2 regions of the Oceanobacillus sp. CAU 1775 genome follow, and region 2 is predicted to be linked to the other one. Evidence: predicted binding sites of a transcription regulator. Region 2 holds the regulator's gene; the other holds the start of a gene.

Region 1 (4,709 bases), 430 kb from region 2:
CATTTCAAAGCATAATTTTTTATATCAGGAAACATTTTTTCCTTACTATGAGAATAACGCACTTTTCCTTGATAAACAAGTAATTACATATAACCAATAAAAAAAGACCTGTTTAACTTGTAGTTGATTCGTTTGTATCTACAAGTTAAACGATGGTCTTCTTTTAGCTTAGCTTAAAGTCCACATTTTAATTGGGCACCACAGCTTGTACATGTATTACATCCACCAATTTCTTCGATACTACCTTTTCGACAAACCGGACATGTATCTCCAATTTCATTTCCAATATTTACATTAGTTGAATCTAGTTCTTGGATTGTCTCCATTAATACAACTTTTCGTTGCTCTTTTTCTTCTTCAAATAACTCTGTTTGTTCTCCAAAGATGTTCTCTTCAGCTTTAAGCGTAAGTACTTGTGAATCACGACTTCCATCCACATAAACAGTACCACCTTTTGCACCACCATTGTATAGACGGCGGTAGACACTTTCTACTTGATCAACAGAGTAACCTTTTGGAGCGTTTACTGTTTTAGAGATTGAACTATCTACCCATCGTTGAATCACACATTGTGTGTCTGCATGTTCTTCTGGTAATAGCTCCATAGACGATACAAACCATTCTGGTAAATTATTTGCATCTGCTTCTGGATTATTATCAAGATATTCTTGTACGATTTCTGCTTTCACTTCGATAAATTTACCTAGACGGCCACTTCTATAATATGAGAATGAGAAGTAAGGTTCTAGACCTGTTGATACTCCAACCATTGTTCCAGTACTTCCAGTTGGTGCAACAGTTAATAGGTGTGAGTTACGAATACCATGCTCTAAGACGCCCTGACGAATGTCTTCTGGCATTTTTTTCATATAACCTGTGTTAATAAATGCTTCACGTAGTGCTAATGTCTCTTCTTCTGTTTCACCAACCAAGAATGGGAAGCTCCCTTTTTCTTTAGCGATTTCAATCGACGTACGGTAAGCAGTTGTTGCGATTGTTTCAAATACTTTATCTACAAGTTGGTTTCCTTCTTCAGAACCGTATCTTGTTTCACAGTAGATTAGTAAATCATGCATTCCCATAACGCCTAAACCTACACGGCGCTCACCAAGTGCTTGTTTTTTATTTTCTTCTAAGAAGTATGGTGTTGCATCAATAACGTTATCTTGCATTCTTACACCTGTTTGAACCGTTTGAATTAACTTTTCATAATCTACTTCTTTTGTTTCTTTATTCGCCATTTCTGCAAGGTTAACTGCAGCTAAGTTACATACACTGTAAGGAGCTAATGGTTGCTCTCCACATGGGTTTGTTGCTACTACTTGCTGTCCATATGCTTTAGCATTCGTTTCATCATTTGCGTTATCAATGAAGAAAATACCTGGTTCAGCAGAGTATGTTGCACAAATGTTGATTAGGTTCCAAAGTTCTTTCGCTTTAATTTCACGGTATACACGAACACCGTAACCCATCTCTTCCCATCTACGTACATCACCTACATCATGCCACTTTTCGTTATAATCTTTCATTTCTTCCGGTGTGTAATTTTCAACATCAGGGAATTTCAATTCATACATATCATCATTTTCAACAGCTTCCATAAAATCTTTTGTGATACATACAGAGATATTCGCCCCTGTTAAAAACTCCGAGTTATGAACAGTATATGTTCCACCTGTAGCAAGTTTCTCTTCTGCTTGTCTCATCGCAGCATCTGTAAAGCCACCTTGCCCAGGAATTCTTTTATAGTTTACGATACTTTGGTACAGATCAAATTCTGTTTCTGTAAGCGGAGTAAAGTTTAACTTCTCTTTTGCTAATCTCTGAATTTGTTCATCTTCTGTGTTTTCGATTAGGTATCTTAGAATTCTAGGATTCTGCATTTTTGAAATAATAAACTCAATAATGTCTGGGTGTGAATCAACTAGCATAATCATTTGTGCTCCGCGACGAGATCCGCCCTGCTCCACAAGATGTGTAAGCTTCGCAATATCATCAAGCCAAGAAACGGAACCAGATGATTTACCGTTAACGCCTCTTGCTAGAGTATTTCTAGGACGTAATGTAGATCCGTTCGTTCCTACACCACCGCCTCGTGACATGATTTCCATCACTTGTTTACGGTGATCAGAAATTCCTTCACGAGAATCCTTTATATAAGGCATTACATAACAGTTGAAATAAGTAACATCTGTATTTGCACCAGCTCCGTAAAGAACTCTTCCAGCTGGAACAAAGTTACGTGCTGCTAATTCCTCTTGAAACGCTTGATTCCAAGTGTCACGTTGCTCTTCTGTTTTTTCCACAGACGATAAACCAGTAGCATTTCTTTTCGCAATTTGTTCGTAATAGATTTCTAGGGGTTTGTCAATAACATCAAGCGAACGAACGATAACACCCGTACTAATTTCTTCTTCATTATCTAATGCTGATAAATAATCTTCATGAACTTTGATTTCAGCCTCATTTGATTTCCAATTGATTTCTTTTACAAATCCTAATCCTCTAGCAGGAAACTTCGGATCAGATTTTACAGTTAGAACAACAAAATCCCCAACTTTTAATGTTTTCTTTTCTGTATCCTTATAAGAATATCTATCTAACATAACAAGTCTTGAAACTCCACCATGTGTTAACTTCATATCCTCCGTAATCGGATGCACAACTTCGAATTGAGCGATATCTTTATTAAGCTCTTCGATATTGATTTCGTTCTTTACTTTTATAATTGTCGACATATTATCTCCCCTATTTCAGTAATTATTATGGTACAATTACATTATCATATACATCTCAATAAAACAACATATAGTACCTTAATTTAAAATATACCCTATATATTGTGATTGAATCCCATAAATAACAAATTGTCAACATTTTTAAATAGAAGATTTCTAAAGAAAATTAAAGAAAAACATACATAACTCGACAATTCCTGCAAAATATGAAGAAATCATTTTCTTCATATTTTTTTGTTTCATTTCTTTGTACTATGCTGTGAATTTACTCCATGAAAAATAAGAAGAATAAAATGAGCTTCGGAAATATAAGAAGACTCCGGGATGGAAGGCTACGGTGAGACCCCGCAAGTCGCTTGGGACTGAGGAGGCTCACCAGCCGCCTATGGATGCGCGAAGTATATTTCCGAAGCGGGTTTTTTCTCTATCTAACATAAAACTTTAACAGATTCTTATACAAAATATATCTTAAATACTTTAAAAACTAGTGAAAGTAATCTATAATAGGAAATGATATTCGTTATAAACGGGGGATAAATGAAATGGCTGTATTAATTATTGTATTTGTTGTACTACTTGCTTTAACGATATTCCGTTACTATAGACAAAAATTGTATTTAAATGTGTTAAATCAAGATCAGTGGATCGAAGGATATCGAAAAGCACAACTAATTGATGTCCGTGAGCCACAAGAATTTGAAAACGGACATATTCTAGGAGCTAGAAATATTCCTGTTACACAATTAAAACAACGTTTAATTGAAGTTCGTAAAGATAAACCAGTTTATTTATATTGTCAGAACAGTAGTCGTTCAGCACGTGCTGCACAAATACTTCATAAAAATGGCAATGAAGAAATCTACCAACTAAAGGGTGGATTTAAAAAGTGGACAGGCAAAGTTAAAAGCAAATAAATCAAAAAAGGTACTAGTCAAATTGACTAGTACCTTTTTTGTATTCTGCAGTAGCTTTTCTAAATCTTTATCTCTATTGAAAACGCTCGAAGGAAATCGACATCGAGATAATTTCTAAATAAAAATATTTACTCTGGATAGTATCTAAGAATAGGCTTACGTGATGCAGTTGCTTCGTCTAAACGACTAACAACAGTATTTTTAGGCGCTTCTAGAACAACTTCTGGATTGTTTTTCGCTTCGTCTGCGATTTGTAACATAACATCAATGAAATGATCCAATGTTTCCTTCGCTTCCGTTTCAGTCGGTTCAATCATCAATGCTTCTTCAACAATTAATGGGAAGTAAACAGTTGGTGGATGAATATCCAAGTCCATTAATCGCTTAGCAATATTTAATGTTCGCACACCAAGTTTCTTCTGTTTATTTCCAGAAAGAACAAATTCATGTTTACAATGTTGTGTGAATGGTAGCTCATACTCTTCTTCTAAACTACGCATGAGGTAATTCGCATTAAGAACAGCATACTCACTAACCTTTTTCAGCCCTTCTGCACCCATTGTACGGATATAAGTATAAGCACGTACGTTGATTCCAAAGTTTCCGTAGTATCCCTTAACCATACCAATAGATTTTGGTAGGTTATAATCAAACTCATACATATCATTATTTTTACGAATTACAGGCTTTGGTAGGTAAGGTGCTAGTTCTTCTGATACACCAATTGGACCAGAACCAGGACCTCCACCACCATGTGGACCAGTAAAAGTTTTATGAAGGTTCAAGTGTACAGCATCAAAGCCCATATCTCCTGGACGGCTATAACCCATGATTGCATTCAAATTAGCTCCGTCATAGAATAACTTACCGCCCACACCGTGAACAATTTCAGCCATTTCTACAATTTCCGTTTCAAATAATCCTAAAGTATTCGGATTTGTTAACATCAATGCTGCTGTATTTTCATTAACCACACGCTTTAAGTCTTCAACATCAACTAAACCTTTTTCGTTTGATTTAACTTCTACTACTTTAAATCCTGCAACAGCTGCTGAGG
Region 2 (4,709 bases):
TAATCAATTAACAAAAATCCTCCAAGAATGGGATGTTAAATTTTAGTCAGGATAAAATTATCAAAGTGTAACACATCATAGCCTAAATGTGTTATACTAATTAAGGAATTTAACTAACTAGTATAACGTTAATGGGAGGAATTAGGTAATTATGGTTAAGACTCGTATTGCTATTAATGGATTTGGACGAATTGGAAGAATGGTCTTTCGTCAGGCTGTATTAAATAATAACTTTGAGGTTGTAGCTATTAACGCACGATATCCTTTTGAAACACTTGCTCATTTAATAAAGTACGATAGTGTTCATGGTATTTTTGATGGAGAAGTAAATGTACATGGTGAAGGAATCGAAATCAATGGACATGTTGTAAAAGTAGTAAATTCTCGTGAACCAGAAAAACTACCTTGGAAACAATTAAATATAGATGTTGTTGTTGAAGCAACTGGTAAATTTACAACAAATGATACAGCAGGACTTCACTTAGAAGCAGGAGCTAAAAAAGTTGTTATTACTGCACCAGGAAAAGATATTGATAAGACAATTGTTCTCGGTGTGAATGATGAAGAATATGATGGAGATCTACACCACGTCATCTCAAATGCTTCATGTACAACGAACTGCTTAGCACCTGTCGCAAAAGTTTTAGATGACAACTTTAAAATTATTAATGGTCTAATGACTACTGTCCATGCATTTACGACAGACCAGAATAACCTAGATAATCCACATAAAGATTTACGTCGTGCACGTAGTAACGGACAATCGATTATTCCAACATCTACTGGAGCAGCGAAAGCACTTGGCCTTGTATTACCTCACCTAAATGGTAAATTACATGGCATGGCTTTACGTGTACCTACACCAGATGTATCGCTTGTAGATTTAGTTGTAGACGTTGAAAAATCTGTTACTGTTGAAGATGTTAATAATGCCTTCAAAGAAGCAGCTGAAACAACTCATAAAGGAATTATCAGATACTCTGATGAACCACTTGTTTCAATCGATTATACAACGACAGAAGAATCTGCAATTATCGATGGATTGTCAACCATCGTAATGGAAGACAACAAAATCAAAGTCATTGCTTGGTATGATAACGAGTGGGGCTACTCAGCACGTGTACTAGATTTAGTTAAACTAGTCGGAGAATCAATTAAAAGTAAAGAAACAGTATAAACTTATATAATTAACAAAGGCCAGCTTGGGTAAATTCAAGCTGGCCTTGTTTTTAGTTACAATCTGAATGAAGCTGTTTTATTCTTGAATTAGATGTATTACGTAAAACATGTTAAAATATACTGTACAATTATTATATAACTAATCCTAAAAATACATATACACTGTCAGACATCACATCGTATGTGAAAATAGAGGTGGAACACAATGAGATGCCCTAATTGTCAATATAAAAATACAAAAGTTACGGATTCAAGACCAATAGAAGAAGGCAAAGCGATCCGTCGCCGAAGAGAATGTGAAAAATGTGGCCAACGCTTTACGACATTTGAAAGAATGGAAGAAATTCCGTTAATCGTTGTAAAGAAAGACGGGATGCGCCAAGAGTTTTCTCGTGAAAAATTAACACGAGGAATTATTCGTGCTTGTGAAAAAAGACCAGTTCCAATTGAAACAATTGAAGATATTGCATTAGAAGTAGAAAAAGAATTAAGAGGCTCCGGTGCTTCTGAAGTAGATTCGAAAGCAGTAGGCGAACTTGTGATGGAAAGGTTATCGAAAGTGGACGAGGTCGCATACGTGCGCTTTGCTTCCGTCTATCGTCAGTTTAAGGACGTCTCTGTGTTTCTAGATGAACTAAAAGATTTAATTAATACAGACAAACAAGAAAAAGAACAGAAATAATAAAGGATGTGTAAAGCTTGAACCCTATCGGTAAATTATTGCCTGTTGACGGTTATTTTGTCGAATTAAGAAATCCGTTACCAACGAATTATTTACAGTCCTTAACACATCTGTATCAGCCATTAATTGGTTCCGAGGCATTAATGCTCTATCAAACACTTTTAAATGATATTCTGCTACAAGAGGAATCCCCTCAAACACATCATACATTAATGAATTATCTTATTCTTCCACTCGATCAAATTTATGAAGCTAGAATTAAATTAGAGGGAATGGGCCTTTTAAAAACATATAAAAAAGAATCCCAAGAAATAGATATCTATACGTATGTTTTAGAACCACCATTTGATCCGAAGAGCTTTTTTAAAGAAGCGATGTTTACTACCCTCTTATACAATCATATAGGAGAACAGAAATTTCGTAAGTTGCAGAACTTTTATATGGCAAAGGAAACGAACCATAGAGGCGATAATATCACAGTAGCATTCCAAGAAGTATTCCAAACTTTTAAACCGAATAAAGATACTTTAGCCGAGTCGTTTGAACCAGAAGTAAAAGAAGAACCAGCACAAAAACAAGAATTTAAATGGCTTGAACAAATGTTAAAGCAAAGGAAGATCCCAGTTAGGCGTGTTTTAACGGAAACAAATAAGAAATTAATTTCACAAATGATTCAATTATATGATCTGGAAAGTTATGAAATTGACGATGCATTGCTTTGGGCATTGTCAGAAGAAAACGATTTAGATACAGAAGAATTCAAACAAGCTTGCCATGATTTATTTAAGGCAAAAAATAATAATAAGGCTTTAAGATTAACAAACAAGACGCCTAAGCCTGCTAATACGCAAATAAATACCCCTCCAAAGTCGAAAGAGGAAGCATTAATTCAAAAATTAGAATCGATCTCTCCGAAAGAATTATTAGAAGATTTATCTAGTGGAGGAATGGCTTCAGCGCAGGACATGAAATTAATTGAGGAGATCATGTTGACGCAAGGATTACCGGCCCCTGTGATGAACGTACTTATTCATTACTGTTTACTTCAGACGAATATGAAGCTAACAAAGAATTTCGTAGGTACAATCGCTGGTCAATGGTCACGTGCTAAACTTAAAACAGCGAAAGAAGCAATGGAATTTGCTAAGAAGGAAAAAGAAAACTACGAAAAAGCTAAAACAAATAAAAGACCATATCAACAAAAGTCAGCATCAAAAGATATTGTGCCTGATTGGTTTAAAGAGGGGAAGCATTTACAAGGCAAGCCTCAAGAAACAAAGCAGGACGTAAGTATTGAAGAACAACAAAGGTTAGCACATCTAATGAAACAGTATTCAGAAGGAAACTAAAACCAATCTTTTAGAGGATGAATGAAATGAAACCAATCCAATCTAACTTAAAATCATGGATGTCTCAAAGTGAAAGTTTTAAAGAAAACTATACTCGAATGCGTGAAGAATTACTTGCGGATAAAGAAATCAAGGAATTCCTTTCCCATCATCCTGAATTAACACAAGAAGAAATAAATAAAGGCCTTATTAAGCTTTATGAGTATAAAACACAATCGAAACAATGTGATAAATGTGAATCTTATGGTGGCTGCCAAAACATGATTCAAGGTTATTCACCGATCTTACAAGTCGTGCATAATGAAATTCATATTCGCTACGAAAAATGTCATAGTAGAAAAATGTACGAAAAAGAACAAGAACAACAAAAATTAGTAAGAAGCTTATATATGCCAAAGGAAATTTTAAATGCAAGACTCAGCGATATTGACAGTGACCAACAAAGAACAGAAGTATTGGTTAAAGTTTATGAGTTTTTGAATCAAGCCAAAACTTCCTTACCATCAAAAGGACTGTATTTACATGGGATCTTTGGAGTTGGAAAGACCTTCCTACTTGGTGCACTTGCTAATGAATTGAAAAAGTTCAATGTATCTTCAACTTTAATCTATATGCCTGAGTTTGTAAGAGAAATTAAAGCATCATTTAAAGACGACTCTGTAAACGAAAAAATAGATTTGTTTAAAACTGCCGATATTTTAATGCTAGATGATATTGGAGCAGAATCGCAATCTGCTTGGTTCAGGGATGAAATCTTAAGCTCTATTTTACAGTATCGTATGATGGAAGGCTTACCAGTTTTCTTCACATCAAACCTGACATTAGAACAAATGGAAGATCACTTAGCTTCTACGAGAAGTGGTACGGAAAAGTTGAAGGCAGGAAGAATCATCCAAAGAATTCAACAAGTAAGTGAAATAGTGCATGTTCCAGGATATAATCGCAGAAAATAAATGACGAAAAACTTTTAAGTGAGAGTACTCGCTTAAAAGTTTTTTTATTTTGCTCACTAGTTTAACCAGTTTTATCATTAATCAGTTGGACATCCCATATAATATAACAGTTTGTTGAAGATGAGGGTGATGCAATTGCTGGAGATTTATTTTGAAACTGACAAGGAGGTTATACATTTTTGTGAGAATCTTTTTCAACAGAACAAACAGCTTTCGGTTAATTGGAGCATAAATGAAAAGTGGGGGAACAGGATACAAGTCGATTTTGAAGCTTTTAATGAATTGAAGTATCAAGCGGTTGCGGATTCTTTTGTAAATGTCTATTTAAATTTTTATTTCAGTAGCGTACTTATCGAAATTATAAAGGATAAATATTATTTTTCAGACAAGCATGTGATTCAACATATCCATGAACTCGCGGAGTGGATTATTACTGGGGAGGATGCAGATAGTATCATGATTCGCCAAAGAAAGCATCCGATTCAATTGCTGCGAGCAATCTTTTTAATGCATATACGCAATACAACGACATTACATTTCGATTCC

The links. Region 2 encodes NrdR, which represses ribonucleotide reductase genes. Its sites were predicted from a motif close to AACACNATATATNGTGTT; they were not measured.
Region 1: the regulator NrdR is predicted to act here: its motif matches at 2,830-2,847, upstream of ACXYMZ_RS03540 (vitamin B12-dependent ribonucleotide reductase).

Annotation. Positions count from the first base shown of each region.
Region 1 is NZ_JBTLRO010000002.1:65,710-70,418, reverse strand. Features, by position in the region: gene ACXYMZ_RS03540 (vitamin B12-dependent ribonucleotide reductase) at 174-2,738, opposite strand; gene ACXYMZ_RS03535 (rhodanese-like domain-containing protein) at 3,281-3,652, shown strand; gene gcvPB (aminomethyl-transferring glycine dehydrogenase subunit GcvPB) at 3,781-4,709, opposite strand, start outside.
Region 2 is NZ_JBTLRO010000002.1:492,301-497,009, reverse strand. Features, by position in the region: gene coaE (dephospho-CoA kinase) at 1-46, shown strand, start outside; gene ACXYMZ_RS05730 (glyceraldehyde-3-phosphate dehydrogenase) at 152-1,177, shown strand; gene nrdR (transcriptional regulator NrdR) at 1,385-1,861, shown strand; gene ACXYMZ_RS05720 (replication initiation and membrane attachment family protein) at 1,879-3,210, shown strand; gene dnaI (primosomal protein DnaI) at 3,237-4,163, shown strand; gene ytxC (sporulation protein YtxC) at 4,446-4,709, shown strand, end outside.